Regions from separate parts of the Blautia sp. 1001283B150304_161114_C9 genome, predicted to be linked through region 1. Evidence: predicted binding sites of a transcription regulator. Region 1 holds the regulator's gene; each other region holds the start of a gene.
What was found. The regulator Rex, encoded in region 1, represses fermentation and respiration genes when NADH is low (regulators of the CRP and FNR family bind a similar motif). The targets are predictions, from matches to a motif close to ATTGTTAANTANTTAACAAT.
Positions count from the first base shown of each region.

Region 2: the regulator Rex is predicted to act here: its motif matches at 2,949-2,968, upstream of adhE (bifunctional acetaldehyde-CoA/alcohol dehydrogenase).
Region 3: the regulator Rex is predicted to act here: its motif matches at 5,826-5,845, upstream of I4V44_RS12790 (complex I 24 kDa subunit family protein).
Region 4: the regulator Rex is predicted to act here: its motif matches at 3,824-3,843, upstream of fucO (lactaldehyde reductase).

Region 1 covers NZ_JADPGO010000042.1:11,158-18,952, forward strand. Annotated here, with positions in the region: gene alr (alanine racemase) at 1-203, opposite strand, end outside; gene I4V44_RS15615 (bifunctional ADP-dependent NAD(P)H-hydrate dehydratase/NAD(P)H-hydrate epimerase) at 281-1,780, opposite strand; gene I4V44_RS15620 (redox-sensing transcriptional repressor Rex) at 1,870-2,517, opposite strand; gene I4V44_RS15625 (ABC-F family ATP-binding cassette domain-containing protein) at 2,778-4,688, shown strand; gene I4V44_RS15630 (NADP-dependent isocitrate dehydrogenase) at 4,805-6,013, opposite strand; gene I4V44_RS18365 (DUF6783 domain-containing protein) at 6,086-6,163, opposite strand; gene I4V44_RS18370 (DUF6783 domain-containing protein) at 6,160-6,213, opposite strand; gene I4V44_RS18375 (DUF6783 domain-containing protein) at 6,190-6,273, shown strand; gene I4V44_RS15635 (S8 family peptidase) at 6,290-7,135, opposite strand; gene I4V44_RS15640 (class I SAM-dependent methyltransferase) at 7,644-7,795, opposite strand, start outside.
Region 2 covers NZ_JADPGO010000001.1:257,026-264,820, reverse strand. Annotated here, with positions in the region: gene adhE (bifunctional acetaldehyde-CoA/alcohol dehydrogenase) at 51-2,708, opposite strand; gene typA (translational GTPase TypA) at 3,213-5,045, opposite strand; gene I4V44_RS01140 (single-stranded DNA-binding protein) at 5,467-6,093, shown strand; gene I4V44_RS01135 (cob(I)yrinic acid a,c-diamide adenosyltransferase) at 6,375-6,866, shown strand; gene dapA (4-hydroxy-tetrahydrodipicolinate synthase) at 6,946-7,795, shown strand, end outside.
Region 3 covers NZ_JADPGO010000025.1:44,172-51,966, forward strand. Annotated here, with positions in the region: gene I4V44_RS12760 (FAD/NAD(P)-binding protein) at 1-672, shown strand, start outside; gene I4V44_RS12765 (2Fe-2S iron-sulfur cluster-binding protein) at 851-1,528, shown strand; gene I4V44_RS12770 (FAD-dependent oxidoreductase) at 1,543-3,156, shown strand; gene I4V44_RS12775 (fumarate hydratase) at 3,327-4,169, shown strand; gene I4V44_RS12780 (Fe-S-containing hydro-lyase) at 4,171-4,737, shown strand; gene I4V44_RS12785 (YoaK family protein) at 5,055-5,756, shown strand; gene I4V44_RS12790 (complex I 24 kDa subunit family protein) at 6,079-6,558, shown strand; gene I4V44_RS12795 (NADH-quinone oxidoreductase subunit NuoF) at 6,555-7,795, shown strand, end outside.
Region 4 covers NZ_JADPGO010000018.1:38,015-45,809, reverse strand. Annotated here, with positions in the region: gene I4V44_RS10615 (ArsR/SmtB family transcription factor) at 1-212, shown strand, start outside; gene I4V44_RS10610 (M14 family metallopeptidase) at 399-1,490, shown strand; gene I4V44_RS10605 (DUF2284 domain-containing protein) at 1,671-2,171, opposite strand; gene I4V44_RS10600 (nucleotidyltransferase domain-containing protein) at 2,359-2,694, shown strand; gene I4V44_RS10595 (HEPN domain-containing protein) at 2,687-3,091, shown strand; gene I4V44_RS10590 (TetR/AcrR family transcriptional regulator) at 3,135-3,713, shown strand; gene fucO (lactaldehyde reductase) at 3,903-5,048, shown strand; gene I4V44_RS10580 (GTP pyrophosphokinase) at 5,399-6,034, shown strand; gene I4V44_RS10575 (GGDEF domain-containing protein) at 6,222-7,795, shown strand, end outside.

The DNA of each region.
Region 1 (7,795 bases):
TCCGCAGTTGCAGCCGCAAATCCCCAGATATAATCATAATCCTCAATGAGATGTGCAACCGGCACCGCGCCATGTCCATAAGCGTCAGCCTTTATAACTGCGATCATCTTTGTCTCTTCTGCAATATTTTTTCTCATTTCCCGGAAATTATGTTCTACTGCATCCAGTGAAATGACTGCTTTTACTCTGCTATCTTTCTTCATAATAATTTTCCTCTGTTATTTTTTCATGTTAATATCTGCAAATTGTTTCACAGATTTACTGCCTCAAAATGAATATTCTATCTTAGTATTTCCGGCAGAAAACAGATGATATCTCCTGCGGTCATCCCTCGCTGCCCTACTGTTTCAGCAGCCAGATCACCTGCCAGCCCATGCACATATACACCAAGTGCAGCCAGCATAACAGGAGAAAATTTCTTTTCTGCTGCCAGATACATACACTGTATACCGGCAAGCACACCGCTTAACACATCTCCACTTCCCGCTGTAGCCATTCCTGCATTACCCGAAATGTTCAAATACATATCTCCAAAAGCATCTGCCACCACAGTACAGGCATCCTTCAGAACGCAAACCGCTCCAGACTCCTTTGCATAATCAGCTGCGGTCTGTGCCAGACAATCCTGGATCTTACCGATTTCTTTTCCGCACAGACGACTCATCTCACCAATATGAGGTGTCAGGATCACATGTTCCCCGATAAAACACTTCCAGTTGTCATGGACTGACAGAAGATTCAGGCCATCTGCATCCAGAATTACTGTTTTTTTACACTCAGCTGCCTTCGCCAGGAACCACTGAGCTCTTTCCCTGCTCTGCGCTCCGGTTCCAAGACCCGGTCCTATCACAAGCACATCACACCAGTCAAGCATTGCCTGGTTTTTTTTCTCATCAAAATCACAGGTGATCATGGCTTCCGGCAACAGTGTCTGCAACGGAATCCTGTTGGCCTCCACGGTCTGAATTCTCACCATTCCCGCAGAGCTTTTCAGAGCAGCTGCTGCACTCAGATATGCAGCTCCGCACATTCCTTCGCTGCCAGCTATAAGAAGAACCTTGCCGAAGGTTCCTTTATTTCCATAGGGAACTCTCTCCGGAAGCATTTTCAAATCTTCACGTTCCAGATGATGCATACAGATTTTCTTTCCGGGTATGGAATAGATTCCGATATCCGTAACAACGATCTCACCGCCATACATGCGTCCGGGATAAAAACACAGCCCTCTTTTGCGAAAAGCAAAGGTAACCGTAAGATCTGCCCGGAATGCAATCCCCTTCTCAAATCCGGTATCTGAGTCAATCCCGGATGGAATATCCACAGCTACTTTATACGCAGATGCCCGGTTCATTGTACTGATAAGCTCTGCATATTTTCCCTCTACAGGTCTGCTCAGTCCAACCCCAAAGATGGCATCTACTATAGTAGTATATTCATCCGGATCCAGGTTATGCACCCGGGGCACCTGATAATATTCTGCTGTTTTAAGCTGTCCGGCAGTTTCAGCAGTCATTTTCTCTTCCTTACCCGCAATATAATACCAGGTTCTGACTCCTCTCAACTGAAGCAGTCTGGCAATTGCCAATCCGTCTCCGCCATTGTTGCCGGTTCCGCAGACCACAAGGATTTTCTCTTTTTCTTTATTCTTTAATCTCTGTACAATCTCCTCAACCGTCTTTAATGCCGCCCTCTCCATAAGTACCGGAGAAGATATCCCGGCTTTCTGAATCGTATTATGATCCAGTTCTTTCATCTCAACAGCAGTTACAATCTCTCTCATCTGTTCACCTCCTGTTTACAATAACACATTTACATACAAGAGAAAAGCTGTGATCAGATGACCACAGCCTTGTGTTTCACAGTTATCCCTTACATCCCTTCATGTTCCTTTCTGTACTCACTCAGGTTATAGGACAAAGTCATAAGACTCTCTGAAAGATGTACGTTCTCTACCATTACATCCTCCGGGGCATCCAGATCAATATGTGCAAAATTCCAGATTGCCTTAATTCCATTATCAATTAAAATCTTTGCCATCTCTTTGGCTTTATTTTTAGGAAGAGTCAGGATCGCGATCTCAACCTCATTCTCCTTCAGAAACAAAGGAAGATCGCTCAACATCTGAATCTCAATTCCACGAACTGCAATCCCCTCAAGTACAGGATTGACGTCAAAAATACCAACCAGCTTAAATCCGCGCTTTTCAAAATCCACATAATTGGCCAATGCCTGTCCCAGATTACCGGCACCCAGAATAATCATCGGATGTACAGTATCCAGCCCAAGGATCTTACCGATTTCTGTATACAAATAGCGTACATTATAGCCGTAACCCTGCTGACCAAAACCACCGAAATTATTTAAGTCCTGACGAATCTGGGAAGCCGTCACATGCATCTTCTTGCTAAGATCATTTGAAGATATACGCTCTACATTCTCCTCCATCAATTCACCGAGGTAGCGGTAGTACCGCGGCAGACGCTTGATTACCGCTTTCGAAATTTCCTTAGCTTCCACAAATTTTCCCTCCTTAGCTTATCTATGTCAATTATACCCAGATGTTATTTTATTGTCAAATTAAATTTGTACTTTTTGACCAAATATTTCTGTATTTTTTTATCAATTTCATTCTGAAAAATTCCCCGGAATATCATATTTTCTTCCATGCATCCATCCGGTGCTTTCTTTTCCCTGGACAAAATCTCTTAAAATGCTTTCAAAAACAGGCATTTTCGATTATAATAGTACGCGGACAAATTACAAACGGAGGAATTCCTATGATTTTATCATGTCAGAATATCTGTAAATCCTTTGGCGAAAAAATCATTCTCAAGGATGCCAGTTTCCATATAGAAGACCGCGAAAAGGCAGCTCTCATCGGCAATAACGGTGCAGGCAAGACGACTCTGCTGCGAATCATTATGCATGAGCTCTCCCCGGATTCAGGAAACGTGGTACTTGCCAAAGATAAAAATATCGGCTACCTTGCCCAGTATCAGGACATTCATGGCCATCATACCATTTACGAAGAACTGATTTCCACCAAACAGCACATTATTGATATGGAGAATCGTCTGCGCTCTCTGGAACAGGAAATGAAAACCACCACCGGAGATGCTCTGGACAGCCTGATGAATACTTACACAAGACTGAGTCACCAGTTTGAACTGGAAAATGGTTACGCTTACAAAAGTGAGATCATGGGTGTATTAAAAGGTCTTGGTTTCACAGAAGAAGATTTCGAACGCCAGATAGAAACTCTTTCAGGCGGCCAGAAAACCCGCGTAGCTCTGGGTAAACTGCTTCTTGCCAGCCCTGACATTCTTCTTCTGGATGAGCCTACCAACCATCTGGATATGGAGAGTATTTCCTGGCTGGAAACCTATCTTCTGAATTACCCGGGTGCTGTATTTATCGTATCCCACGACCGTTACTTTCTTGACAAAGTCGTAACAAAAGTTGTGGAAATCGAAGCAGGAAATATGCGTATGTACAGTGGCAACTATTCTGCCTATGCCCTGAAAAAAGCCCAGCTGCGTGACGCCCAGTACAAAGCCTACCTGAACCAGCAGCGGGATATCAAACATCAGGAAGCAGTCATTGCCAAGCTGAAATCCTTTAACCGCGAGAAATCTATCAAACGTGCAGAAAGCCGCGAGAAAATGCTGGATAAAGTCCAGCGCATTGATAAACCACAGGAGATTCAGAATCAGATGCGCATTTCCCTGGAACCAAGATTTGTCAGCGGAAATGATGTCCTTACTGTGGAAAGTCTTTCCAAATCTTTTCCCGGACAGACACTTTTCAGTGACATCTCCTTTGAGATCAAACGTGGAGAACGTGTAGCCCTGATTGGCAATAACGGCACAGGCAAAACCACCATGTTAAAGATCATCAATGGGCTGATCGATGCAGACAGCGGCAGATTTACTCTTGGTTCCAAGGTACAGATTGGCTACTATGACCAGGAACACCATGTTCTTCATATGGAGAAAACTATTTTTGAGGAAATCTCAGATGCTTATCCCACACTTACGGAAACAGAAATTCGAAATATGCTGGCAGCATTCCTTTTCACAGGGGATGACGTATTCAAACTGATCTCCGCTCTGTCCGGCGGAGAAAGAGGTCGTGTTTCCCTCGCCAAGCTGATGCTGTCCGAAGCAAACTTTCTGATCCTCGATGAGCCCACCAACCATCTGGATATCGCTTCAAAAGAGATTCTTGAAGAGGCATTGAACAGTTACACAGGAACAGTATTCTATGTTTCCCACGACCGTTACTTCATCAACCAGACAGCTACCCGGATCCTGGATCTGACCAATCAGGCAATTGTAAATTATATCGGAGATTACGACTATTATCTGGAGAAAAAAGAAGAGCTGACGGAAAAATATGCTCCGGCTGCCGCTCAGGCTGTGACAGAAGCAAAGCAGGCTTCTGATAACAAGCTTTCCTGGCAGCAGCAGAAAGAAGAACAGGCCCGTCAGCGAAAACGCGAGAATGAACTAAAAAAAGTAGAAGCCCGCATCGAAGAACTTGAGACCAGAGATAAAGAGATCGACGAGACCATGATTCTCCCGGATATCTGCACAAATGTGGCAGAATGTGCGAAACTTAGCAAAGAGAAAGCCGCCATTACCGAAGAATTAGAAGGATTATATGAAAAATGGGAAGAACTTGCATAATGCAGGTTCTTCCCATTTTCGCAGTTTATAACTTTTTACAGGTTTCTCCGCTGCAGTGTGATCCTGCCCGGAGAACTTTATAATGTTATAGAAACATTACCGGATAATTTCTGACATTATAAAATTTCATCCAGTCTCTCTCTGATGGCAAAGATGAAATCTTTGCTGTTCAGTATTGTCACATCCTCAAGAGAAGTGATCAGCGCAAGGTCTTTTGTCATCTTACCGCTTTCAATCGTCTCCAGAGTCGCCTTCTCCAGTTTATCAGCAAATTCCATCAATTCTTTATTGTCGTCCAGCTCACCTCTTTTTCTCAGAGCTCCGGTCCATGCAAAAATAGTTGCTACAGAGTTAGTAGATGTCTCCTCACCTTTCAGATAGCGATAATAATGTCTCTGTACAGTTCCATGAGCAGCTTCATATTCGTAATATCCCTGTGGAGATACCAGTACAGATGTCATCATAGCCAGAGAACCAAATGCTGAAGAAACCATATCGCTCATAACATCTCCATCATAGTTCTTGCAGGCCCAGATAAATCCGCCTTCAGCCTTCATGACACGAGCTACGATATCATCGATCAGGCTGTAGAAATATTCAATGCCTGCTGCCTCAAATTTCTCCTTAAACTCATCCTCATAAATAGTTGCAAAGATTTCCTTAAAACGTCCGTCATAAATCTTGGAGATCGTATCCTTGCCGCCAAGCCACAGGTTCTGTTTTGTATCCAGTGCATAATTAAAACAGCATCTTGCAAAACTTGTGATAGAATCATCCAGATTGTGCATACCCTGAAGCACACCCGGTCCCTCATAATGATGGATTAGCTCTTTTCTCTGCTGTCCGTCTGCGCCTTCAAATACCAGATAAGCATCTCCGGGGCCGTCAATATACATCTCTGTGTTCTTATACACATCACCATAGGCATGACGTGCGATGGTGATCGGTTTCTTCCAGTTCTTAACACATGGTTCAATACCCTTCACTACGATTGGGGCACGAAAAACAGTTCCGTCAAGAATTGCACGAATCGTTCCGTTAGGACTCTTGTACATTTTCTTTAAGGTATACTCTTCCATTCTTGCCTTATTAGGAGTGATAGTTGCACATTTCACTGCTACGCCGTACTTCTTTGTAGCCTCTGCCGCATCAACAGTTACCTGATCATCCGTTTCATTTCTGTATTCCAGACCAAGGTCATAATACTCAGTGTTCAAATCAATATACGGAAGAAGAAGTTCATCTTTGATAATTTTCCAGAGAATTCTGGTCATCTCATCTCCATCCATCTCCACAAGTGGTGTCTGCATCTGAATTTTTTTCATGTTAATCCTCCTCTTTGGCTCTTATCCAGTTAATTATCATGATAGCCGAAAACAGACCGTTCGTCAATGCTTTTATACACTAGAGCGTATCTGAAAAATCATTCCCGCAATCTGTACGCCCCACTTTGCGGATATTTCACCCGCATTCAGTTGCCGTAGCCCGCTACGGCGCCCTCATCCGGGCAAAATATCCCACAAATTGTGACGCACATCTTGCAGAAAGCCTTTTTCAGACACGCTCTAAAGCAATAATTTTGTGAAATAAAAGATTACTGATCACAGTTCCATAAAACGTTCCAGATCCAGTTCTCCCCATCCCTGCTGATTCTTTGGCAATCCCATATCCCTGGCACTTTCTTTCAATTTCATCTTAATCTGAACATTAGTCAGCTCCGGATTCTTCTCAAGCATCAATGCCGCTGCCCCTGCAACCAGAGGTGTAGACATAGAAGTACCACTCTTCACTCCATATCCGTTATCTGCTCCCGGTGCACAGGCAAGAACATGATTCCCGGGTGCAACCAGATCCGGTTTACAAACACACTCAAAGGTAGGTCCCCTGCCGGATATGGCAGTCCGTCCTGTAAGCAGATCGCTGGAGCCTACTGTGATAATCTTCCGGCTGCTTCCCGGTGCTGTCACACTTCCTGCCTTCGGTCCCTGATTTCCTGCCGCAGCCACTACCACCAGACCTGCATCCCAAAGTTGTTCCACACCCGCAATCAGAACTCTGTGATCTTCTGCTCTCCTGCAGGTTGTTCCCACCGAGATATTCACTACACGTATCCCATAATATCTCTTATTCTCCAGAATCCAGCGAAAAGCCTGCAAAACATCTTCTTTCCTGCCATTTCCCGTTCTGTCGAGCACCTTCAGAACTATCAGGCTACACCCGGGGGCAATTCCTCTGATCCGTCCTTCCGAAGCCCTTCCGTCACCGCCAATGATCCCACATACATGGGTTCCATGAGAATTATCATCATAAGGTCTGATACGATGTCCGATGAAATCTTGAAACGCAAGTATTCTCCCTGTAAAATCTATATGAGGAAAAATCCCGGTATCCAGAACACACACACCCACGTGCTTTCCTGTATATCCGGAATCATCTGAATTCTTCATAAAAAATCCTCCGAATCATCTGGATAATGAAATCTTACCGCAACTGTTCATCAGGTCGCTGCAAAGACAATGAACATCTGCGTCTTACTTTAAATTATTCGGAAGATTATATTTTCGTGTCCGACAGTTTCTCCTGTCATATCTCCGTTTTTCTGTAAATAAAATGTATAAAGCTTCCATGATATGCAGATACTTCTGATATGCAAAACAACAGGCATATACAGAATCTGTTACAGAAATCCCGAAAAATATCCTTATAGCAATTTCATATAATAACTGTAACCATCTGCATAATATTAAGGAGACAAATTATGACTGCATTATTATTGATACTGGTATTTTTACTCTTTCAGACCTTCGTCCTGCTCTGCTGTGTAGCTGCCGGAAATGACGCTGCCTCCCAGGAAATCTCCGATCAGGAACAAATGGAATTTATCCGGGAATGGAAAAAAATACATTGCAGCAGCCCTCAAAAATAAAGGGCTGCTGCAATGTGCTGATAAACCTTCTACATCACATAACAGTCATATCGTATTGCTTTTCCTTTTAATATATAAGAAGGCTCTCTTCCATCAAGACAGACGCTCTTAAGAGGACGTTTTACGATAATTCTGGAAGGTCCGGCTTTGATAGCTGCATCAAAAAGATCTTTTTCCTCAG
Region 2 (7,795 bases), on a different contig from region 1:
TTGGTTTAAACACTATATTTTTAAAGGAAAAGGTTTATTTTCAGCAAATCTTATTTCTCTTCTTTTTTCTCTTTGGCTTTCCCGGATTCAGGAATATTTCCCTCACCATAGTAAGCTTTCAGATAGATTTCTTTCAGCTCAGACATTAATGGATATCTCGGGTTGGCACCGGTACACTGGTCGTTGAATGCCTGTTCTGTCATTTCGTCCAGAGTTTCAAGGAAGTACTTCTCGTCTACGCCGTATTCTTTGATCGTATGTTTGATCTCAATAGTATCCATCAGTTCCTGCAGTTTCTGGAGAAGCTTTTCAAATACTTCGCTGTCGTTCTTGCCTGTCAGACCTACAGAACGGCCAATCTCAGCGTAACGTGCAAGTGTGTGCGGATACTGATACTGTGGGAAGGTACCCATCTTAGCCGGAACTTCGGCTGCATTATAGCGCAGAACATGAAGCAGAACCAGAGCATTTGCAATACCATGTGGAAGGTGATGGAAAGCTCCCAGCTTATGAGCAAGAGAGTGGTTTACGCCAAGGAAAGCATTTGCGAAAGCCATACCAGCCATGCAGGAAGCATTTGCCATATGCTGTCTTGCTTCTACATCAGAACCATCTTTGTATGCACGTGGCAGATAGTTAAATACCAGTTTGATCGCATTTAATGCAAGACCATCTGTATAATCAGATGCCATCATGGAAGCATAGGATTCAAGTGCATGAGTCATAACGTCGATACCGGAAGCACAGGTCAGTCCCTTAGGTGCGCTCATCATATTATCTGTATCAACAATAGCCATATCAGGCATTAATTCATAATCTGCCAGAGGCCATTTGATACCTGTAGTTTTATCAGTAATGATAGCAAACGGTGTTACCTCGGAACCTGTACCGGAAGATGTCGGAACAGCTACAAAGTAAGCTTTCTTACCCATATGCGGGAATGTGAAGATTCTCTTACGGATATCCATAAAGTCCATAGCCATATCATCAAAGTTGGCGTCCGGATTTTCATAGAGAACCCACATGATCTTGCCGGCATCCATTGCGGAACCACCGCCCATTGCGATAATGCAGTCAGGCTCGAACATTCTCATTGCAGCAGCACCGGCTCTTGCAGAAGCGAGAGATGGATCTGGCTCTACATCGTAGAAGCAGGTATGTACGATTCCCATCTGATCTAATTTATCTTCGATCTTTTTAGTATATCCATTCTTATAAAGGAAAGAGTCTGTTACGATAAAGCAGCGTTTCTTGTGCATAACAGTGCCAAGTTCATCCAGAGCAACCGGCAGGCAGCCTTTTTTGAAATAAACTTTTTCCGGTGTTCTAATCCAGAGCATATTTTCTCTCCTTTCAGCAACGGTCTTGATGTTAATGAGATGTTTCACACCTACGTTCTCAGATACGGAGTTGCCACCCCAGGAACCGCAGCCCAGAGTCAGGGACGGAACAAGTTTGAAGTTGTAAAGGTCGCCGATGCCGCCCTGAGAAGATGGAGTATTGATGAGGATACGGCAGGTCTTCATGGCTGCTGCATGTTTTTCCATCTTTTCCTTCTCTCTTGTGTCAATGTAGAGAGCGGAGGTATGTCCATAACCGCCGTCAGCGACAAGCTGTTCAGCTTTGGCAATCGCTTCGTCAAAGGTCTTGGCCTTGTACATGGCAAGTACAGGTGAAAGCTTCTCATGTGCGAATTCTTCGCTGATGTCTACAGATTCAACTTCACCGATCAGGATCTTTGTCTCAGGAGGGACTGCAACACCGGCCATCTCAGCGATAGTGGCAGCTTTCTGACCTACGATCTTTGCATTCAATGCGCCATTGATAAGGATAGTTTTTCTTACTTTCTCTAATTCATCCGGTTTCAGGAAGTAACATCCTCTGTAAAGGAATTCTTCTTTTACTTTCTTATAAATGCTCTCAAGAACAGTTACAGACTGTTCGGAAGCACAGATCATACCATTGTCAAAGGTCTTGGAATGGATGATGGAGTTAACTGCCAGACGGATATCTGCACTGTCATCAATGATAACAGGAGTATTTCCGGGACCTACACCTAAAGCAGGCTTTCCGGAAGAATAGGCAGCTTTAACCATTCCGGGACCACCTGTAGCAAGGATGATGTCTGCTTCACGCATAACCTGATTTGTCAGATCAAGACTTGGAACATCAATCCATCCGATGATTCCCTCAGGTGCACCGGCTTCTACAGCTGCTTCCAGAACAACCTTTGCTGCATTAATGGTACATTTCTTTGCACGGGGATGCGGACTGATGATGATCGCATTACGTGTTTTCAGCGCGATCAGAGTTTTGAAGATTGCAGTAGACGTCGGGTTAGTTGTAGGAATAACTGCAGCGATCAGACCGATCGGTTCAGCTATTTTCTTAATACCGTAAGCAGTGTCTTCTTCAATCACACCGCAGGTTCTGGTATTCTTATATGCGTTGTATACATACTCGGCTGCGTAATGGTTCTTGATAACCTTATCTTCTACAATACCCATTCCTGTTTCTTCAACAGCATTTTTAGCAAGCGGGATACGTGCTTTGTCAGCAGCAGTAGCGGCAGCTTTAAAAATCTTATCTACCTGCTCCTGGGTAAATGTTGCGAAAATCTTCTGTGCCTCTTTCATGGCTGAAATCTTTGCAGTAAGGGCTTCAGGGGTGTCGATGATGGTTGGGATAGTGTTCTCTTTTTTTGCCATTTGGGAATCCTCCTGTTTGTGTTTTCGTTAAAAGTATTTACCGTGACCTGTTATGTTTTTATTATACAAATAAACTGATTATTCGGTCAACGGTAACATTAATATGAGTGTAACGAAATATTATGGTGAAAATTGTGCATAATCACGTAAATAATGTGAATAAAATATCAATTGTCAGAATATATGAGAAAAATTTAACAATATATGTTCTGTTGGCAACTGAGAGAAAGTTAAAAAAATAACGTTAATAAATTAACAACCTCGATGATGCTATTATATGACTTTGTTAATTATTTGTCAATTACATAGCATATAAAAAAGTTAACAAATACTAACTAGGAATTTCGTGAAAATATAACAATATAATTTGTAGAAGGATTTATGTTTTTCCATATGTTTGCAGGAGATTAAGAGTTACTGTGAACGGAGTGAACAGTAATGATTAAGAAAAATTAAGCCCCGCAAAATCTGCGGGGCTTAATTTTTCTTAAATTTCTATTTGTTTCAGGCTTTTCTGAAAGCGGCTCTCTTACGTTCTCTGGAATCCAGCAGTCTCTTACGGATACGGAGAGACTCCGGTGTAACCTCAAGGAGTTCATCCTGGTCGATGAAATCGATGGCCTGTTCCAGGCTGAGAACTCTTGGCGGAGTTAATTTCAGTGCATCATCAGCGGAAGAAGAACGTGTGTTAGTCAGATGTTTTGTCTTGCAGACATTCAGTTCGATATCTTCAGCTTTACCGTTCTGTCCGATGACCATACCGCTGTAAACCTTTGCACCAGGTCCGATAAACAGAGTACCACGCTCCTGGGCTGCGAACAGACCATAAGTAACAGCTTCACCAGCCTCGAAAGCGATCAGAGATCCCTGTTTTCTGTACTGGAAATCTCCCTTGTAAGGAGCATATCCGTCAAACATAGTATTGATGATGCCGGTACCCTTGGTGGAAGTAAGGAACTCACCGCGGAATCCGATCAGTCCACGGGAAGGAATGTGGAATTCCAGACGGACAGTACCGTCACTGGCAGTACTCATACCCTGCAGCTCACCTTTACGTTCACTCAGCTTCTGGATTACAGTACCGGAAAATTCTTCCGGAACATCTACATAAGCGATTTCCATAGGTTCAAGTTTCTTTCCGCGCTCGTCTGTTTTGTACAGAACCTCCGGTTTACTTACTGCGAATTCATAACCTTCACGTCTCATGTTCTCGATCAGGACAGACAGATGAAGTTCTCCACGTCCGGAAACCTTAAAGGCTTCTGTTGTTTCAGTATCTTCTACACGAAGGCTGACATCTGTATTCAGCTCACGGTAGAGACGGTCACGAAGATGACGGGATGTGATGTATTTACCTTCCTGTCCTGCCAGCGGACTGTCATTTACGATGAAGTTCATGGCAATGGTAGGCTCGGAAATCTTCTGGAAAGGAATTGCCTCCGGGTTTTCTCCGCCGCAGAGAGTATCACCGATATGGATGTCTGCGATACCGGAAATAGCAACGATGGAACCAATAGTAGCTTCCTTTACTTCAACCTTATTCAGACCGTCAAACTCATAGAGCTTGCTGATTTTAACTTTCTTACGTTTGTCCAGATCATGATGGTTTAACAGAGTCAGCTCCTGATTAACGGCAATCTTACCATTCTCAACTTTACCTACACCGATACGTCCCACATATTCGTTGTAGTCAATGGTGCTGATCAGAACCTGAGTATCTGCATCAGGATCTCCCTCCGGAGCAGGGATATATTTCAGAATAGCGTCAAACAGAGGAGCCATATCCTTAGGAGTATCGTTTAAGTCAATCACAGCATGTCCTGCTTTTGCAGAAGCATACAGGAACGGGCAGTCAAGCTGCTCGTCAGAAGCACCAAGATCCATAAGAAGTTCCAGAACTTCATCTACAACTTCGTCAGGACGAGCTTCCGGACGGTCAATCTTGTTGATACATACGATTACATGGAGATCAAGTTCAAGGGCTTTCTTAAGAACGAATTTAGTCTGAGGCATAGCACCTTCGAAAGCATCAACGAGAAGGATAACACCGTCTACCATTTTAAGTACACGTTCTACTTCGCCGCCGAAATCAGCATGTCCTGGTGTGTCGATGATATTGATCTTTGTATCTTTGTAATGAATAGCTGTATTCTTGGATAAAATAGTGATACCACGCTCACGCTCAATATCATTGGAGTCCATGACACGTTCCTGAACTTCCTGATTTTCGCGGAATACACCGCTCTGTTTCAGAAGCTGGTCAACCAGAGTTGTTTTACCATGGTCAACGTGGGCGATAATGGCTACGTTACGGACATCTTCACGTTTTGTTCTCATAAAATGATTTTCCTTTCCTCTTTAAGCTTTGAATGGGTAACTGTTCGGCACACTGGCTGAACAGTTACCGGAATTGTTAATATTCATGTGTTATCAGCAGGATTATTTTGCTGCAAAAGCATTTTTCAAGCACGATATAATCTTGCAGATGAATTTGTTCCTATTATTATGTGTTTTTTCAATAAGTTACCCGAATTTTCAGTTTACCACATTTTCGCCAGATTACAAGGTGTTAAAATAATTTTTTTTATTTTTGCAGATTCTGGTTCTAAATGAGAATGCCTGTACATAACTTTATAAAGAACAATACAAGGTACAGAGGAGCATATGCGGGATCGCTGAAAAAGCAGAGACGATTTACGGTCTGCATTGCAGGCAGGGATTCTGACACAGGTGCTCTACAGGGAAGGAGAACCACATTATGGCAGATAAAATTATTGAAAACAATCAGGTATCTATGATGGGCAAAATTGCAGCAGGCTTTACATTCAGTCATCAGGTCTTTGGAGAAGGCTTCTATATGACTGAGCTGCTGGTCAAAAGGCTCAGTGATTCGGAAGACAGGATTCCGGTGATGGTTTCTGAACGGCTGGTGGATGTAACGCAGGATTATATCGGAGAATATGTGGAAATCCATGGACAGTTCCGCTCATATAACCGCCATGAGGAGAAGCACAACCGTCTCGTGCTTTCAGTATTCAGCAGAGAACTGAAGTTTGTGGAAGAAGAGGATGAAACAGTTCCGGTAAATCAGATTTTTCTGGACGGATATATCTGTAAGCCTCCGGTGTACCGTAAAACTCCTCTTGGAAGAGAAATTGCGGATGTGCTGCTGGCAGTAAATCGTCCGTATGGAAAATCAGATTACATACCATGCATCTGCTGGGGCAGGAATGCCCGCTATGCATCTGCGTTTGAAGTTGGCGGTCATGTCCTGATCTGGGGACGTATCCAGAGCAGAGAATATATGAAACGGATCGGGGAAAATGAAACAGAGAAGAGAGTTGCGTATGAAGTATCTGTAAGCAAGCTGGAATATATGGAATAATTCCATTGCCGCAGGCAATTTGGAATGAATTTTGGCCACGTTACTGTGAACGGAGTGAACAGTAACGATTACTGTAAACAGTAACACTTGCAATTCTTCATAAACTGCGGTAATATAAGCGTATTCAGATAACTATGGCAGCCTGCTGTTCCACGAAGCATTCCGGCGTGAATATGCCGGAAGCTCATCGCAGAAGTCGAAAACAGACTGCTGTTTATCATGTCTGTAATGACACAGAGAAGAAGGTACAATTTCAATAACGATAAGAGGAATTGTTTGTTATGGAAAAAGAATTTACAGAGGTTTACTGTGGCGGGGGAAAGGGAAAGACAACTCTGGCGATCGGTCAGTGTCTGAGAGCTTCCGCACAGGGTAAAAGCGTCATTATTATTCAGTTTCTGAAAGGAAGAGAGCGCAGGGAACTGGATTTTCTGGAGGAACTGGATAATCTGGATATTAAGATATTCCGTTTTGAGAAGCATGATGAAGGATATGAGGAACTGAATGAGCAGGAGAAGGCAGAGGAGAAAACCAATATTCTCAATGCTTTGAATTTTGCGCGCAAAGTGATCGCAACGCAGGAATGCGATTTTCTGCTCCTGGATGAGATTCTTGCACTTCCGGATTATGGGATCACTACTGCAGAGGCAATCGGTGATATCCTGAAGATGAAGGACGAGAGTATGCATATTTTGCTTACGGGACGGACGTTACCGGACAGCCTGCGTAAATATGCAGACAGCATAACTACACTGACAACAGAGATTGTATAAGGTGTATAAAACCTGATTATTGTTTATGAATGGGCAGTAATCTGTATGGAAATTACAGAAGAATAAAGGAGGAAGGCAAATGGCAATTTTTAAAGGTGCAGGTGTTGCAATCGTAACCCCTATGTATGAAGATGGCAAGGTTAATTATGATAAACTGGAGGAACTTCTGGAGTATCAGATTGCAAACAGTACAGATGCGATCATTATCTGCGGAACAACAGGAGAATCATCAACGATGACGCATGGAGAGCATCTTAAGACAATTAAGTTTGCAATCGACAAGGTAAACAAACGTGTTCCGGTTATCGCAGGTACAGGTTCCAACTGTACGGAAACTGCAATTATGATGTCAAAGGAGGCTGCTTCTTACGGTGCAGATGCACTTCTTATAGTGACTCCATATTATAACAAGGCGACTCAGAAAGGACTGATCGCTCATTATACAGCTATTGCAGAGGCAGTTCCGGAAACACCGATCATTATGTACAATGTTCCGAGCCGTACAGGTTGTAACATTCAGCCTGCAACAGCAGTAGCTCTGGCTAAAAATGTTAAGAATATTGTTGGTATCAAAGCAGCAAGCGGAGATCTTTCACAGATTGCAACCATGATGTCCATGGCTGATGGCTGCATTGAACTCTACTCCGGAAATGATGATCAGGTACTTCCGATCCTTTCACTTGGCGGACTTGGAGTAATTTCCGTACTTTCTAATGTAGCTCCTAAGGAAACACATGATATGGTTATGAAATTCCTTGAAGGAGATACAAAGGGTGCAGCAGAAATCCAGTTAAAGGCAATCCCGTTAATTCATGCACTGTTCAGTGAAGTAAACCCGATTCCGGTGAAAGCAGCTCTGAATCTGATGGGTAAAGAAGTGGGACCACTTCGTATGCCATTATCCGAGATGGAAGATGCAAACAAGGCAA
Region 3 (7,795 bases), on a different contig from region 1:
AGTGAAGGTATGTTTTCCATTACTTCTTCACCTACAAATAAAGAATATCAGGAATTCAGTATCAAGAAGTGCGGTGCACTGACCGATTATCTCCACAGCCTTCAGGTTGGAGATGAGATCACAGTCCGTGGACCATACGGAAATCATTTCCCTGTAGAAGATAAATTAAAAGGTAAAAACCTTCTGTTTATCGCAGGTGGTATCGGACTTGCACCTCTTCGTTCTGTTATCAACTATGTACTGGATAACCGTGCAGATTACGGAACAGTAGATATCCTCTATGGTTCCCGTTCCGCAGATGACCTGGTACAGTTAAAAGAAATCCAGGAAGTCTGGATGAAAGCAGAGGGAGTTAATGTTTATCTGACAATCGACCGTGAACAGGAAGGCTGGGACGGACACGTTGGATTCGTTCCTTCTTATCTGAAAGAGATTGGATTCGATACAAACAAAACAGCACTTGTCTGCGGACCGCCGATCATGATCAAGTTCGTTCTTGCAGGACTGGAAGAACTGGGCTTCTCCAGAGAACAGGTTTACACAACTCTGGAGCTTCGTATGAAATGCGGTATCGGTAAATGCGGCCGTTGCAATATCGGTTCCAAATACGTCTGCAAAGACGGTCCGGTATTCAGATGCGACGAGATTGATGAATTACCTGCAGAATATTGATAAGCAATGAGCAGTGCAGAAAGTGATGTGAAGGAATGCGTCATGCTTGCATATAAGCATTCTTTCACAGAACATTCTGTAGGGCGAACGCCCTCAAGCGAGAAGTAGCGTAGCGGATTCGAGCTTGTATGTGCTGCTGACGACAGATGATATATATAGAAAGGACTGGTAATCTCAAATGGAAAAGAATATGGTAAACGTATATTTTTTCGGTAAGAAATACAGCGTACCTGCAGAACTTACAATTATGACTGCCATGGAATATGCCGGTTATACATTAAAGAGAGGATGCGGCTGCAGACACGGATTCTGCGGAGCCTGCGCAACAATCTACAGAATCAAAGGTGAAAACGAGCTGAAAACATGTCTTGCCTGTCAGACACAGGTACAGGAAGGAATGTATGTAGCAAGCATCCCGTTCTTCCCTACAGATAAGAGACTCTACAACATCGAAGACCTGAAACCGAATCAGCAGGTAATGATGGAACTCTATCCGGAAATCTACAGCTGTATCGGATGTAATGCCTGTACAAAAGCATGTACTCAGGACTTAAATGTAATGCAGTACATCGCATATGCACAGAGAGGCGAACTTGAAAAATGTGCAGAGGAATCCTTCGACTGCGTAAGCTGCGGATGCTGTTCTGTAAGATGTCCGGCCGGTATTTCCCATCCGATGGTAGGTCTTCTGGCAAGACGTCTCACAGGTAAATATATCGCGCCTAAGAGCGAACATCTGGAGAAACGTGTAGAAGAAATCCACGAAGGTAAATATGATGATCTGATCGAGCAGATCATGCAGAAACCAATCACAGACATGCAGGAACTTTACAACAACAGAGAAATTGAGAAATAGGGAGGGCGTAAAACATGTATGCACCATATCCAGAAAATATGATGGAATCCATCAAAAAGGTAGAGGCTACAAGAGCACAGCGTATGGCAACAGAGCCAAGACGTCTGACAGCTGAAGAGAAAGACGCTCTTCTTGAGAAATTCCATCCGGATTATAATCCAGACGCGTTTGCAGAAATCAAAGTCGGACCAAACAAAGGACAGAAAGCTCCTCTGGAACTGGCAGAAATGCTTCATTCAACAAGCCGTCTGATCAACGAAAAAATTGACCTTACAAAAATTGATTATGATGTAGATGTACTTGTGATCGGCGGTGGCGGTGCAGGTTCTTCCTGTGCCATTGAAGCACACAATGCAGGTGCAGACGTTATGATCGTTACAAAGCTTCGTATCGGTGATGCCAACACAATGATGGCAGAGGGCGGTATCCAGGCTGCAGACAAAGAGAATGATTCTCCTGTACAGCATTATCTGGACTGCTTCGGCGGCGGACATTTTGCAGCAAAACCGGAACTGGTAAAGAGACTGGTAATGGAAGCTCCGGATGCCATCAAATGGCTCAATGACCTTGGTGTTGAATTTGATAAAGCAGAAGACGGAACCATGGTTACCACACACGGCGGCGGTACTTCCAGAAAGAGAATGCATGCTGCAAAGGATTATTCCGGATCTGAGATCATGCGTACCATCAGAGATGAAGTTCTGAATCTTAAGATTCCGGTAGTTGAATTTACTTCAGCTGTTGAACTTCTGAAAGATGAAAAAGGACAGGTTGCAGGTGCAGTTCTTCTTAACATGGAAACAGGAGATTATTCTGTTGCAAGAGCCAAAACTGTTGTAATCGCAACAGGTGGTGCAGGAAGAATGCATTATCAGGGATTCCCGACATCTAACCATTATGGCGCAACTGCAGACGGACTTGTACTTGGATACAGAGCAGGTGCTTCCCTTCTTTATCAGGATTCTATCCAGTACCATCCAACAGGAGCAATCTATCCATCACAGATCATGGGTGCTCTGGTAACTGAGAAAGTTCGTTCTGTTGGTGCACAGCTTGTAAATGCAAACGGAGAAGCTTATATTCATCCGCTTGAAACCCGTGACGTAAATGCTTCCGGTGTTATCCGTGAATGTGAAGAAGGCCGCGGCGTAGAAGTTCCGGGAGGACTGAAAGGTGTATGGCTTGACACTCCGATGATCGAGATCCTCGGTGGCGAAGGAACCATCGAAAAGAGAATCCCGGCTATGTTCCGTATGTACATGAACTACGGCATTGATATGAGAAAAGTTCCTATCGTTATTTATCCGACACTTCATTACCAGAACGGTGGTCTTGAGATTAACGGAGACGGATTCACAAAAGAAATTCCAAACCTGTTAGTTGCAGGAGAAGCCGCAGGTGGAATCCACGGAAGAAACCGACTGATGGGTAACTCTCTTCTGGATGTTATCGTATTCGGAAGAAATGCAGGTAAAAAGGCAGCTGCAAAATGCAAGAATGTAGAGCTTGGTGAAATGAACCTCGATCATATCTACAAATATGCAGATGAACTGGACAAAGCAGATTTACATACTGACAAAGTATCTCCATTACTGCTTCCAAAATATGCCCGTCACGAGCAGCGCTGATAAAAGGTCAGACAATCAGAATATAAAAGTTACTGTAACCAGTATACGATAAAAATGTTCCGGTATCGGTGCCGGGAAATTGCCGTTACCGGAAACCTTTGATATAATGAAAAAGGGAATATGTCATTGCTTAATGGCATATCCAAAAATAGAGAAGGGAGCTTACCAGAATGCGTGAAGTAGAAGTAAGCAGACTTACAGATGTCATCGAAAAACTCTGTATCGAAGCAAATGAACATCTTCCGGAAGATGTAAAATGCGCCATCAAAACATGCCGCGCATGTGAAGATGGAGAGATTGCCAAGGGTGTCCTTGACAACATTATTGAGAATTTTGATATTGCAGATAATGAGAATGTGCCGATCTGCCAGGATACAGGAATGGCATGTGTATTCCTTGAAATCGGACAGGATGTACATTTTGTTGGGGGAGATCTGAACGATGCCATCAATGAAGGTGTACGTCGGGGATATGACAAGGGATATTTAAGAAAATCTGTAGTAAAGGATCCGGTTCGCCGTGGAAACACAGGCGACAATACACCGGCTATGATCTACACAGAAATCGTTCCCGGAGATCAGGTAAAGATCACAGTAGGCCCCAAAGGCTTCGGAAGTGAGAACATGAGCCAGATCCGTATGTTCAAACCATCTGCAGGATTACAGGGAATCAAGGATTTTATCCTTGAAGTAGTAGAGACCGCAGGTCCCAACCCATGTCCGCCAATGGTAGTCGGAGTTGGTATCGGAGGAACCTTTGACAAATGTGCACTTCTTGCAAAGAAAGCACTGATGAGACCTCTGGATACTCAGAACCCGGATCCGTTCTATGCTGATCTTGAGAAAGAAATGCTGGAAAAAGTAAACAAGCTTGGAATCGGACCTCAGGGATTTGGCGGAAAGACAACAGCCATCGGCCTGAATATCGAAACAATGCCGACTCATATTGCAGGTATGCCATGTGCAGTTAATATCAACTGCCATGTAACCCGCCATAAATCGGAGGTGATCTGAGATGGAAAGAAAGAAAATTACACTTCCACTTACTAGAGAGCTGGCAAGAACTCTCCATGCAGGTGATCAGGTATTATTAACAGGTACTATTTATACATCACGTGATGCAGGACACAAGAGAATGTGTGAGGCCCTTGCAAAAGGTGAGAAAATTCCATTTGATCCTACAGATGCAACCATCTACTATGTAGGACCAACTCCTGCAAAACCAGGCGCAGTCATTGGCTCCGCGGGCCCTACAACCAGCGGACGTATGGATGCCTATGCACCCACAATGATGTCTGTGGGAGCAAGAGGAATGATCGGAAAAGGTGCCCGCCTTCCGGAAGTAGTAGACGCCATGAAGAAATATGATGGTGTATACTTCGGAGCTATCGGCGGTGCAGGTGCGCTTCTTGCAAAATGCATCAAAAAGGCCGAACTGATCGCCTATGAAGATCTGGGAGCAGAAGCACTTCGTAAATTGTATGTAGAGGATATGCCTCTTGTAGTCATCATTGACTCAGAAGGTAATAATCTGTACGAGATGGGAAAAGCAGAATATCTCAAAGAACACGGAGATAAGTAATTCTGCAGATACATAAAAAAATAACTTCCATATGCTGTAGACATACAGTATATGGAAGTTGCTTTATATAGCCAAAATTATATATATATTGTATCCAATATATAAAAATCATATATACAATAATATGAATTATATCTTTTACATTTGACCTATAAACGTATAACATGATAATCAGGGTCAGGGACCCGCCAAACATGAGAAAGCAGCGATTTACGCAGTAAATCAACGGATTTCGAATGTTTGAGAAAGACGGTAAAAGAATAAAGGCAGTTATCCGTACAGGAGATAATCGCAAATAAACTTGAACGGGGAAAATCATGAAAGATCATAATCAACACGAAATACAAATGTCGGAAGCCTTTTTAAACAGTGCATTCCTGGCACTGTCAGGAGGTTTTCAGGACGCTTATACATATAATGCAAGAAACGAAGTATTCTGTAATGCACAGACAGGAAACGTCGTTCTTATGAGCCAACATTTTATGGCAGGGGAAGTGACTGCAGGACTGGGATATTTCTTTCCTATCATATCCTTTGCATTAGGGGTGTGGGTTGCAGAGAAAATACAGGCAAATTATAAATATGCGCAGAAGCTCCACTGGCGGCAGGGTGTTCTGCTGGCAGAAATCCTGATCTTATTTACAGTAGGTTTCCTGCCAACCGAATACAATATGCTGGCAAATGCCATGGCATCTTTCGCCTGTGCAATGCAGGTACAGTCCTTCCGCAAGGTAAACGGATATTCCTATGCAAGTACTATGTGTATCGGTAATTTGCGCAGTGGTACAGCTGCGTTGTCAGTTTATTTTCGTGAAAAAAAATCAAAACAGCTAAAACAGGCGATGTATTATTTTGGAATCATCCTTATGTTTGCCTTGGGTGCCGGCATTGGTGGAAATCTGTCCATACGCTATGGAATCAGAATGATCTGGGTTTCCTGTGGATTCCTTATGATCAGCTTTCTGTTGATGTTTATAGAAAAATATAAGCATTTCCATGAGGAACATGAAATTAAATAATGCAGCCATTTCCAGAAAGGTCATTGAGAAGAAGATAATATTCTTTTCAATGATCTTTTTTGTTTTGATATTGCTATTAAATTAACAACCCTGTTAAAGAAATTGCTTTTCATTTATATACATTTATGAATACTATACATCTATAACAAATTGTTATAAATTAATTTCAGAAAATTTCAAAAATGATATTGTGCAAAACAACTATATAATGTATAATATCAACAGCACATATGTTGAAAATAACTAAAGCTGCGTGGGAATCGATATATCGGTACTATATTAAAACCAATGTATCAAAATTACTATTTAAGGAGGGAACCGAATGTTAGACCAGTCTTATTACAGAAAAGCGGATGAGATCATCGAGCACTACGGACGTACAGCAGCATCGCTGATTCCGATCATGCAGGATATTCAGGCGGAATATCGTTACCTGCCGGGAGAATTGCTGACTTATGTAGCGAAAGAAATCGGAGTAAAAGAAGCCAAGGCCTACAGTGTAGCCACATTCTATGAGAATTTTTCTTTTGAGCCGAAAGGGAAATATGTCATTAAAGTGTGTGACGGAACAGCCTGTCATGTGAGAAAATCCATGCCTGTAAAAGAGGCTTTGATGAAGGAACTTGGACTGAGCAACAAGAAACACACTACAGATGACATGCTTTTTACCGTAGAAACAGTATCCTGTCTGGGTGCATGTGGACTTGCCCCCACACTGACTGTCAATGATGAAGTACATCCGAAGATGACTCCTGAGAAAGCTGTAGAACTTTTGAATAAACTGAGAGGAGAGTGCGTATGAGTATTAAGAGTAAAGAAGACCTGTTAAATAAGCAGGCTGAAGTAAATGAGCAGATTAAATCTTATACCTGCCGCGTTCTTGTCTGTTCAGGTACCGGATGTATCGCATCCGGAGCGCAGAAGATTTATGAAGAGATGTCAGTACTCTGTGAGAGAATTGATGGAGTAACAGTTGAAATGCAGAAGGATGTGCCTCATGTAGGCGTGATCAAGACAGGGTGCCAGGGCTTATGTGAACTTGGACCTCTGATGAGAATTGAACCATATGATTATCAGTATGTTCACGTACAGCCGGAAGACTGTAAGGAAATTGTGGAGAGAACTATATTGGAAGGAAAACCTGTAGAGAGACTGTTTTATCGTGATAATAATACAGTCTGTCCACATCCTGATGATATTCCTTTCTTAAATCAACAAACACGTATCGTTCTTGAAAACTGCGGAAAAATCGATGCGGAATCTATCGAAGAGTATATTGCTGTGGGAGGCTATCAGGCACTTGCAAAAGTGATGGGAAGCATGTCCCCGCAGGAAGTTATTGATGAAGTAACTAAATCCGGGCTTCGCGGTCGTGGCGGTGCAGGATTCCCGGCAGGCAAGAAATGGTCTCAGGTTGCACGCCAGGCAGAGAAAACCCGCTATGTTGTATGTAATGGTGATGAGGGTGATCCCGGTGCATTTATGGATGGTTCCGTCATGGAAGGTGATCCATATAAGATGATCGAAGGTATGACTATTGCAGCCTACGCAGTCGGTGCGGAGAATGGATATATTTATGTTCGTGCAGAGTATCCTCTTTCTGTAAAGAGACTTAGGATGGCGATTGAACAGGCAGAAAAATATGGCCTGTTAGGTGATAATATTTTAAATTCCGGTGTAAACTTCCATTTACATATCAACAGAGGTGCCGGAGCTTTCGTATGTGGAGAAGGTTCGGCACTTACCGCATCTATCGAGGGTAACAGAGGTATGCCTCGTGTAAAACCGCCCCGTACAGTAGAGAAAGGTCTGTGGGGTAAACCTACAGTTCTTAATAACGTAGAAACTTATGCCAATGTACCGAAGATCATTCTTCAGGGAGCAGACTGGTTCCGCACCATCGGTACAGAGGGAAGCCCCGGAACTAAAACCTTCTCACTGACCGGTTCTATCGAGAATACCGGTCTGATAGAGGTTCCTATGGGAACCACACTCCGCCACATTATCTATGATATCGGTGGTGGTTTAAAGAGTGGCGC
Region 4 (7,795 bases), on a different contig from region 1:
TGTTTGTGCTTTTCGAAACAGAGGTATGTGTATGCGACCTTGCGAAAGCACTGAATATGACACAGTCTGCAATTTCCCATCAGCTTAGAATCCTGAAGCAAAACAAACTGGTGAAGAACCGACGAGAGGGAAAGTCCATTTTTTATTCTCTGGCAGATGATCATGTGCGGACGATTATCAATCAGGGAAGAGAGCATATAGAAGAAAATTAATCCGATGTGAACGTATGGTAAAAGTAAAAAGCAGGGAGTTGATATTTCAAGTATTGGCTCCCTGTTTGAAAATATAAAAGTTTTATAGAACTAACTATTGAAAGTGGAATTTACAGAATGAAATAAGAGCCTGCCAGTGGATGATAAGATCTGGCAGAGATGGAATGAGTGGAAGGAGAAGATTTGATGCGAACATTACGAGTAGCAGACCTGGAAGCAAAACCGGGTGAGAAAGTATCAGGATTTGTGCACATCATCGGGGCAGAATTCGGAATTCCGGTAACACTGATCTGTGGAGAAAAAGAGGGGGAGACTGTTCTGATCTCCGGTGGGGTACATAATGCAGAATATGTAGGAATTCAGGCAGCTATGCAGCTTGCAGATGAGCTGGATCCGAAGAAGATCGCAGGAAATATCATAGTGATCCGTCTGATGAACCGAACTGGATTCGAACACCGTACCATGAGTCTTACTTATGAGGATGGAAAAAACCTGAACAGAGTTTTCCCTGGAAATCCGAATGGTACACTTAGTGACAGGATCGCTTATACTGTTGTGACAGAATTTTTCCCGAAGGCAGATTACTATGTGGATCTGCACTGCGGTGATGGATTTGAGGGACTGGTATCTTATGTATACTGTACAGGGGCAGCAGCTCCGGAAGTAGCTGCAAAGAGCCGTGAGATGGCGGAGATCGCACATGTAGATTATCTGGTAACTTCCATGTATGGAACAGGCGGAGCTTACAACTATGCCGGAAGCATGGGAATCCCAAGTATCCTGCTGGAACGTGGACACAGTTCCCGCTGGTGCGAAGATCTGGTAGCGGAGGATGTTCATGATGTGAAGAATATCCTCAGACATCTGAGAATCCTTCGCGGGAAGTCCCATATTCATGGCAAACCACCGATAGAAGTAAGTCCTGTGATCTATGAAGATGCCCCGGTATCAGGCTGCTGGTATCCGGCGAAACAGCCCGGTGAGACCTTTAAAGAAGGCGAAGTACTGGGAAGAATCTGCGATTATTTTGGACGTGAACTGTTTGTATACAGAGCCAAAATGGGTGGTATTATTCTTTATCAGACCATCAGTCTGTGCATTATGAAGGATACGCCGATGGTTTCTTATGGTACCTGGGATGAGGATACACAGGGTAAGATTGAAGTAGGATGTGAAGTGTGCGGAAATGAGAAACATAAGCATGGACACCATCATCATAAATCAGAGGAAAAACATCATAAACGGCATGAACATCATAAGCATCATGAGGATAAATAAATACTTAAGTAAGACAGAAATGGGTTCGACCAACTCAAGTGAACAGCAAAGCAAATGAGCTTATCGGTTCGACATAAATATAAAAACAGGGTATAAAAATACGGCTGACTATATCCGGGTTAAATGCGGATATAGTGCAGCCGTATTTTATACTATAGCAAGCCTCTTAATCAATATGCATTATTTATGAGGCTTGCTATAATCTTCGTGAAACAGAATCTGTGTAAAGAATCTTACATCTGAGTCATCTGCCCAGCAGACCATACCTACTGCATCAGCCATTTTCTGTGCATCTACACTGTAGGCGGACATACAGGAACAATTCTTATACGGTCCTGCGCTCATGATCAGGATATCTTCTTTTCCCGCTTCCTGCATCTGTCTGGCAAGCTGTTCTGTAAGAATATTCTGTGCATGCTTCGCCTGCTTGAAAAGTACCGGATCCATGATCGGATCCTTCAGAACAGTCTGGAGAACCAGTGCCTTTTCATATTTCAATGCTTTTGCCTGCATTTCTTCTACAGTACCGCAGGCAGGCGGACATGCAGGAACCAGGTTATAATTTCCACAGAGATTGTCCTCGCAGAACTGTCTGTATTCCGGCACAAATACCAGATCCTTTGTATCCATGATCGCCGCATCTGCGAAACCCATGGAAAGTGCTTCTTTTATTAAATCCATAAGAATGACTCCCTTCTTAAAGCGGATTATTTTGGCTTGAACATATCAAGGTGAATTATAACATTTTGAAATAAATAAAATCAAGTTTTGTCGAGAACTTCTGATGAGGGAAACTTGATGTAACAAAAAACTTATGTTAACATATAGATATGCAAATTGGGGGATATTAATAAGAGGAAGTGATTATATGCCGGAAAATATCAGAAACATCATATATAGATTTTCTCAGGAGTTAAGACGTATTTTGGGCGATAAATTGACAAAGATTATCGTATATGGATCATATGCGAGAGGAGATTTTCGAGAAAATTCTGATATAGATATTATGATTTTGGTGAAAATGTCTGATGAAGAAATTCGATTAGTGAAGAATGATATTTATGATCTTGCATTTGAGTTTGAAATAAATACAGGAATAGAGTTCTCTCCCATCATTAAAAATGAAGACCAGTATGAGTATTGGATTGATACGTTACCTTTTTACCGAAATGTGCGAGATGAGGGGGTAGTGATCGATGAATGACAAAAAAGAGGATTTATGTATATACCGTATTCGGAATGCGGTGGAGACATTGGGAGTGGCAGTATTATGCTTAGAAAGTCAACATTATAAAGATTCAATAAATCGTAGTTATTATGCTGCTTTTTATGCAATAAAAGCAGTATTAGCTTTAGAAGAGATTGATTTTAAGCGTCATAAGGATGCGGTTGCGTATTTTAATAAAACTTATATAGCAAAAGAGATTTTTCCAAGAGAAATGGGAAAGAGGTTGGGAAGACTAAAGCAGGAGAGAGAAAATAGTGATTATGATGATTTTTACGTTGCATCTTTAAAAGATGCATCAGATCAATATAAGTCAGCGAAGCTTATTATTGAAAAGATAGAAGAATATCTGTCAGAGAAAGGTATTCAATATTAACTTGTCGACACACTAGAGAAATGAATTAGCGAGAGGAAATCTTATGAAGCTGACGGCAGAAAACAGCAAGGGTGAAAAAATGAAATACCGTCTTGCGCGGTCGATGAAGGAATGTATGAAAACGATGTCTGTAGATAACATCACAGTAAAACAGATCACAGAGAATTGTGGTGTTACGAGGCAGACTTTCTATCGGAATTTTATGGACAAATTTGACCTTATCAACTGGTATTTCGATAAGCTTCTGGCGAAATCCTTTGAGCATATGGGAATGGGAAAAACTGTTTATGATGCTCTGGTAAAGAAGTTTACCTATATTCAGGAAGAGCATGTTTTCTTTGCAGCAGCATTTAAGTATGACAGTCAGAACAGTCTGCGCCAGCATGATTTTGAACTGATCCTGGACTTCTATGAGAATCTGATTCGTGAGAAAACAGGAAGGATTCCGGATGAGACCATACATTGCATTTTGGAAATGTACTGCCATAGTTCTATTTATATGACTGTAAAATGGGTACTGGGAGAGTTGGAATGTGCACCGGAGGGACTGGCGAAAATTTTAGTTGACGGGATGCCTGGAAAACTCTCGGAATTGTTTGAAAAGCTGGAAATATTGTCATAAATATAACAATATTAATGCATAATTTTGCACCCAGTTTTTCGGCATTATTGCACAAATATTGTGAGAAGGTTACATTTGAGCTAAAGTGTAACTTTCTTTTTTTATTTTATATTGTTAAGATAATAACAAAGATAAGTGATGCGGAAACTTACCTAATACTGAAGAATACCGAAAGGAATGGAAATCATTATGGCAAACAGAATTAACTTAAATCAGACATCTTATCACGGAGCAGGAGCGATCGAGGAAATCGCAAACGAAGCAAAAGCACATGGCTTTAAGAAAGCTTTCGTATGTTCTGACCCTGATCTTGTAAAATTCCATGTAACAAGCAAAGTTACAGACATTCTTGAGAAAAACGGACTTGCATATGAACTGTATTCAGACATCAAACCGAACCCGACAATCGAGAACGTACAGCATGGTGTTCAGGCATTTAAGAATTCAGGCGCAGATTATCTGATTGCAATCGGCGGCGGTTCTTCCATGGACACTTCCAAAGCAATCGGTATCATCATTGCAAACCCTGAATTTGAAGACGTAAGAAGTCTTGAAGGTACAGCTCCAACTAAGAAACCCTGTGTACCGATCATTGCAGTTCCGACAACAGCAGGTACAGCAGCAGAGGTAACTATCAATTACGTTATCACAGATGTAGAAAGAAAACGTAAATTTGTATGCGTTGACCCACATGACATGCCGATCATCGCAGTTATTGATCCTGAAATGATGTCCTCCATGCCAAAAGGATTGACAGCTTCTACAGGTATGGATGCCCTCACTCATGCAATCGAAGGATATACAACAAAAGCTGCGTGGGAAATGACAGATATGTTCCATTTAAAAGCAATCGAGCTGATCTCCAAATCTCTCCGCGGTGCTGTTGAAAACACAAAAGAAGGTCGTGAAGGAATGGCTCTTGGACAGTATATCGCTGGTATGGGATTCTCTAACGTAGGTCTTGGAATCGCTCATTCCATGGCTCATACACTTGGTGCTGTTTATGACACACCACACGGTGTTGCCTGCGCAATGATGCTTCCAATTGTTATGGAATACAATCAGGAATGCACAGGTGAGAAATATCGTGAGATTGCCAGAGCAATGGGCGTAAAAGGTGTAGATGAAATGTCTCAGGATGAATACAGAAAAGCAGCAATCGAAGCAGTTAAGAAACTTTCTGTTGATGTAGGAATCCCGACTAAACTGGAAGCAATCAAAGAAGAAGACCTTCAGTTCCTGGCAGAATCTGCACACGCAGACGCATGCGCACCAGGAAACCCGAAAGATGCAAGCGTAGAAGATTTGAAAGATCTGTTCCGTAAGATTATGTAATTAATAATGGTTATAAGATGAAATAAAAAAAGCACCGGCTGTAATGGAGTACTGTCACAGTCAGTGCTTTTTTATTTCCCATAAGTGTGCTGATGCTCTGAGTGTGGCGGGATTGTGCATGAGAAGCAGTGCCATATGTAAGTGTAAACGGACGAGAATTTTGTTTATAAAATGATTAGAATTGGGACACTGATTAAACACATTTCTTTTGTATGATGGAAACGTAATGGGGAAAAAATGGTTATTTTGCAGTACAAATGTGGAAAAAAGGTAAGTTCTGCAAAGAAGTACAGAATAAGAAATATGAAAGACAGAAGAATAACAGCAGAGGTTTTTACAGGAGAAATAATATGACAGATGAAGAATACTATGAATTTATACAACCATATGAAGATGCTAAACAGATGCTTCTCACACGTCTTGATGTGTTGAATCACAACCTGTACGGTGAAGCATCTGCAAGACCGATCCACAACATCCAATGCAGGATCAAGAAGAAACAGAGCATTGAAGAGAAATTACAGCGAAAGGGAAAAGAACCTACTGTGATGAATGCGAAGGATTATCTTCAGGATATTGCAGGTGTCAGAGTAATCTGCTATTTTGTAGATGATATCTATAATCTGACAGAACTTCTGAAGAGTCAGAGTGATTTGATCGTGATCAAAGAACGGGATTACATTGGAAACCCGAAGCCAAATGGATATAGAAGCTATCATGTGATCGTAGGAGTGCCGGTATACTGTCTGGATGGAATGGAATACTTCCCGGTGGAGATACAGTTTCGCACTATGTCCATGGATTTCTGGGCCAGTATGGAGCATAGGATTTCCTACAAAAAGGAACGCACAGATAAAGAACAGCTAAAAGAGGAATTAAGAGAATATGCGAATATGCTGGTAGAGATCGAGAGCCGTTTTGAGCAGTATAATGAGACGGATCATCAACAGGAAAAAAGAACAGCAGAAGTAAAACAGTCATTGTAAAAGGTGGCTGTTTTTGTGTCTTGTATTTTTTATAGTGGGATGTTAGTATAACATTGGTTTATAGTACTCTTATATTATTTTCTGACAGCACCTTCAGAAAATAATATAAAGGTAACTATTCAGCAGTTTATTATCCTGCTGAGGTACTGAACAGTTGTGATTCTGGAAATAAGAGAAGGAGAAGCGTGTGAAATATAATCAGAAGAAGAAAAAAGAAAACATAGAGATATTTCTGTTTATCATGGTGATGGCTGTTTTTGCTGCTGTTCTGGGAGTTATGTCACTGGGAGAAAAGATGCAGCCGGTGAACCAGATCAGGAAGATATCTTCTGGCTGGTACTATTATGACAACGGAAAAAGAACAGAAGTTACTCTTCCGGATACAATACAGGCAGAGAAAGGGGAAGAACTGATATTATATAATGACGGGATTACTGATCTGGATGCCGGTAAGGTAGTTACAACCAGAGGTGCACAGTATGATCTGAAAATCTGGCTGGGTGACCGTCCCATCTATGAATATCAGGATACAACCTTTGTAAGGAATACGCAGATGAAATCAAAACTGGAATGTGTAGGGGAAATCCCTACAGACATGCAGAATGAGCCGCTGAAGCTGGTTTATTCAAATCCACATCACGGAAAGTACGTTTTGACTTCTGTTTATATTGGAACCGGAAGTGCAGTCATTGCTTTACATTTACAGAATTCAGGAATAGTTATAGGTATTGCTTTGTGTTTTCTTGTTTTGAGCGTTATTTCTCTGTTGATTACAGTTTATCTGAAATACCGTCAGATGCCGGATGCCAGATTTCGCGATGTAGCATTGTTCCTTATGATATGTGCAGTCTGGCTGATTACAGATTCTTCGGCGATCCAGACCTATAGCAGTCATCCGGATATGCTTTGTACGATTTCTTTTTATATGTTTATGTTACATTCGGTACCGATGCTGCATTTTGCCCAGAAAATAGGTGGACTGAAAAAGGAACGCATTTTGGATGCAGGAATTGCTGTGTTTTATCTGAATGCATTTATTCAGGGACTTCTGGCCTATTTCGGGGTATTCACGTTTGCAGATATGCTGTTTGTAACACATGTTCTGCTGATAACGTGGGTACTGATCGTAGCGGTACTGCTCTGGAAAGAATATAGAAAGAAGCCGGATCGAAGTGTGCAGATCATATTGATCGCTTATATGATATTATTGTTCAGTGGACTTTTGTCACTGTCATTGTACTGGCTGTTTGAAATATCCTATTATGGAGCAATATTTGAGTTTGGAATACTGGTATTTCTGGTTATGATCATTGCAGATACTGTGATCAGTCTTGTTGGAAAGGTCCGTTACCGGACAGAAATGCAGGCATATGAACGACTGATGAAAGAGGACTGGATGACCGGAATGCAGAGCAGGGAACCTTTTGAAAATCTGCTGGCGGAAATTCCGAAAACCATGAATGAGCATAAGGATATCCTGCTGGTCTTTATGGATATTGATTATCTGCGCAGGATCAATAATGATTTTGGCAGAGCGGCAGGAGATGAGGTTATTGTGGCGGCTGCCAGATGCATTGAGAATGTTTTTGGAGCAATCGGAAAATGTTATCGCACAGGAGGAGATGAGTTTGCGGTAGTTGTGTTTGATCCGGAGGAAGACAGGAATGCATTGTCTGAGAAACTGGATAAAGAAATAAGGCGTTATAACAGAAACAGCAGATATCGTATGTCTATTTCAAGAGGTTTCAGTTCAATTCGGGA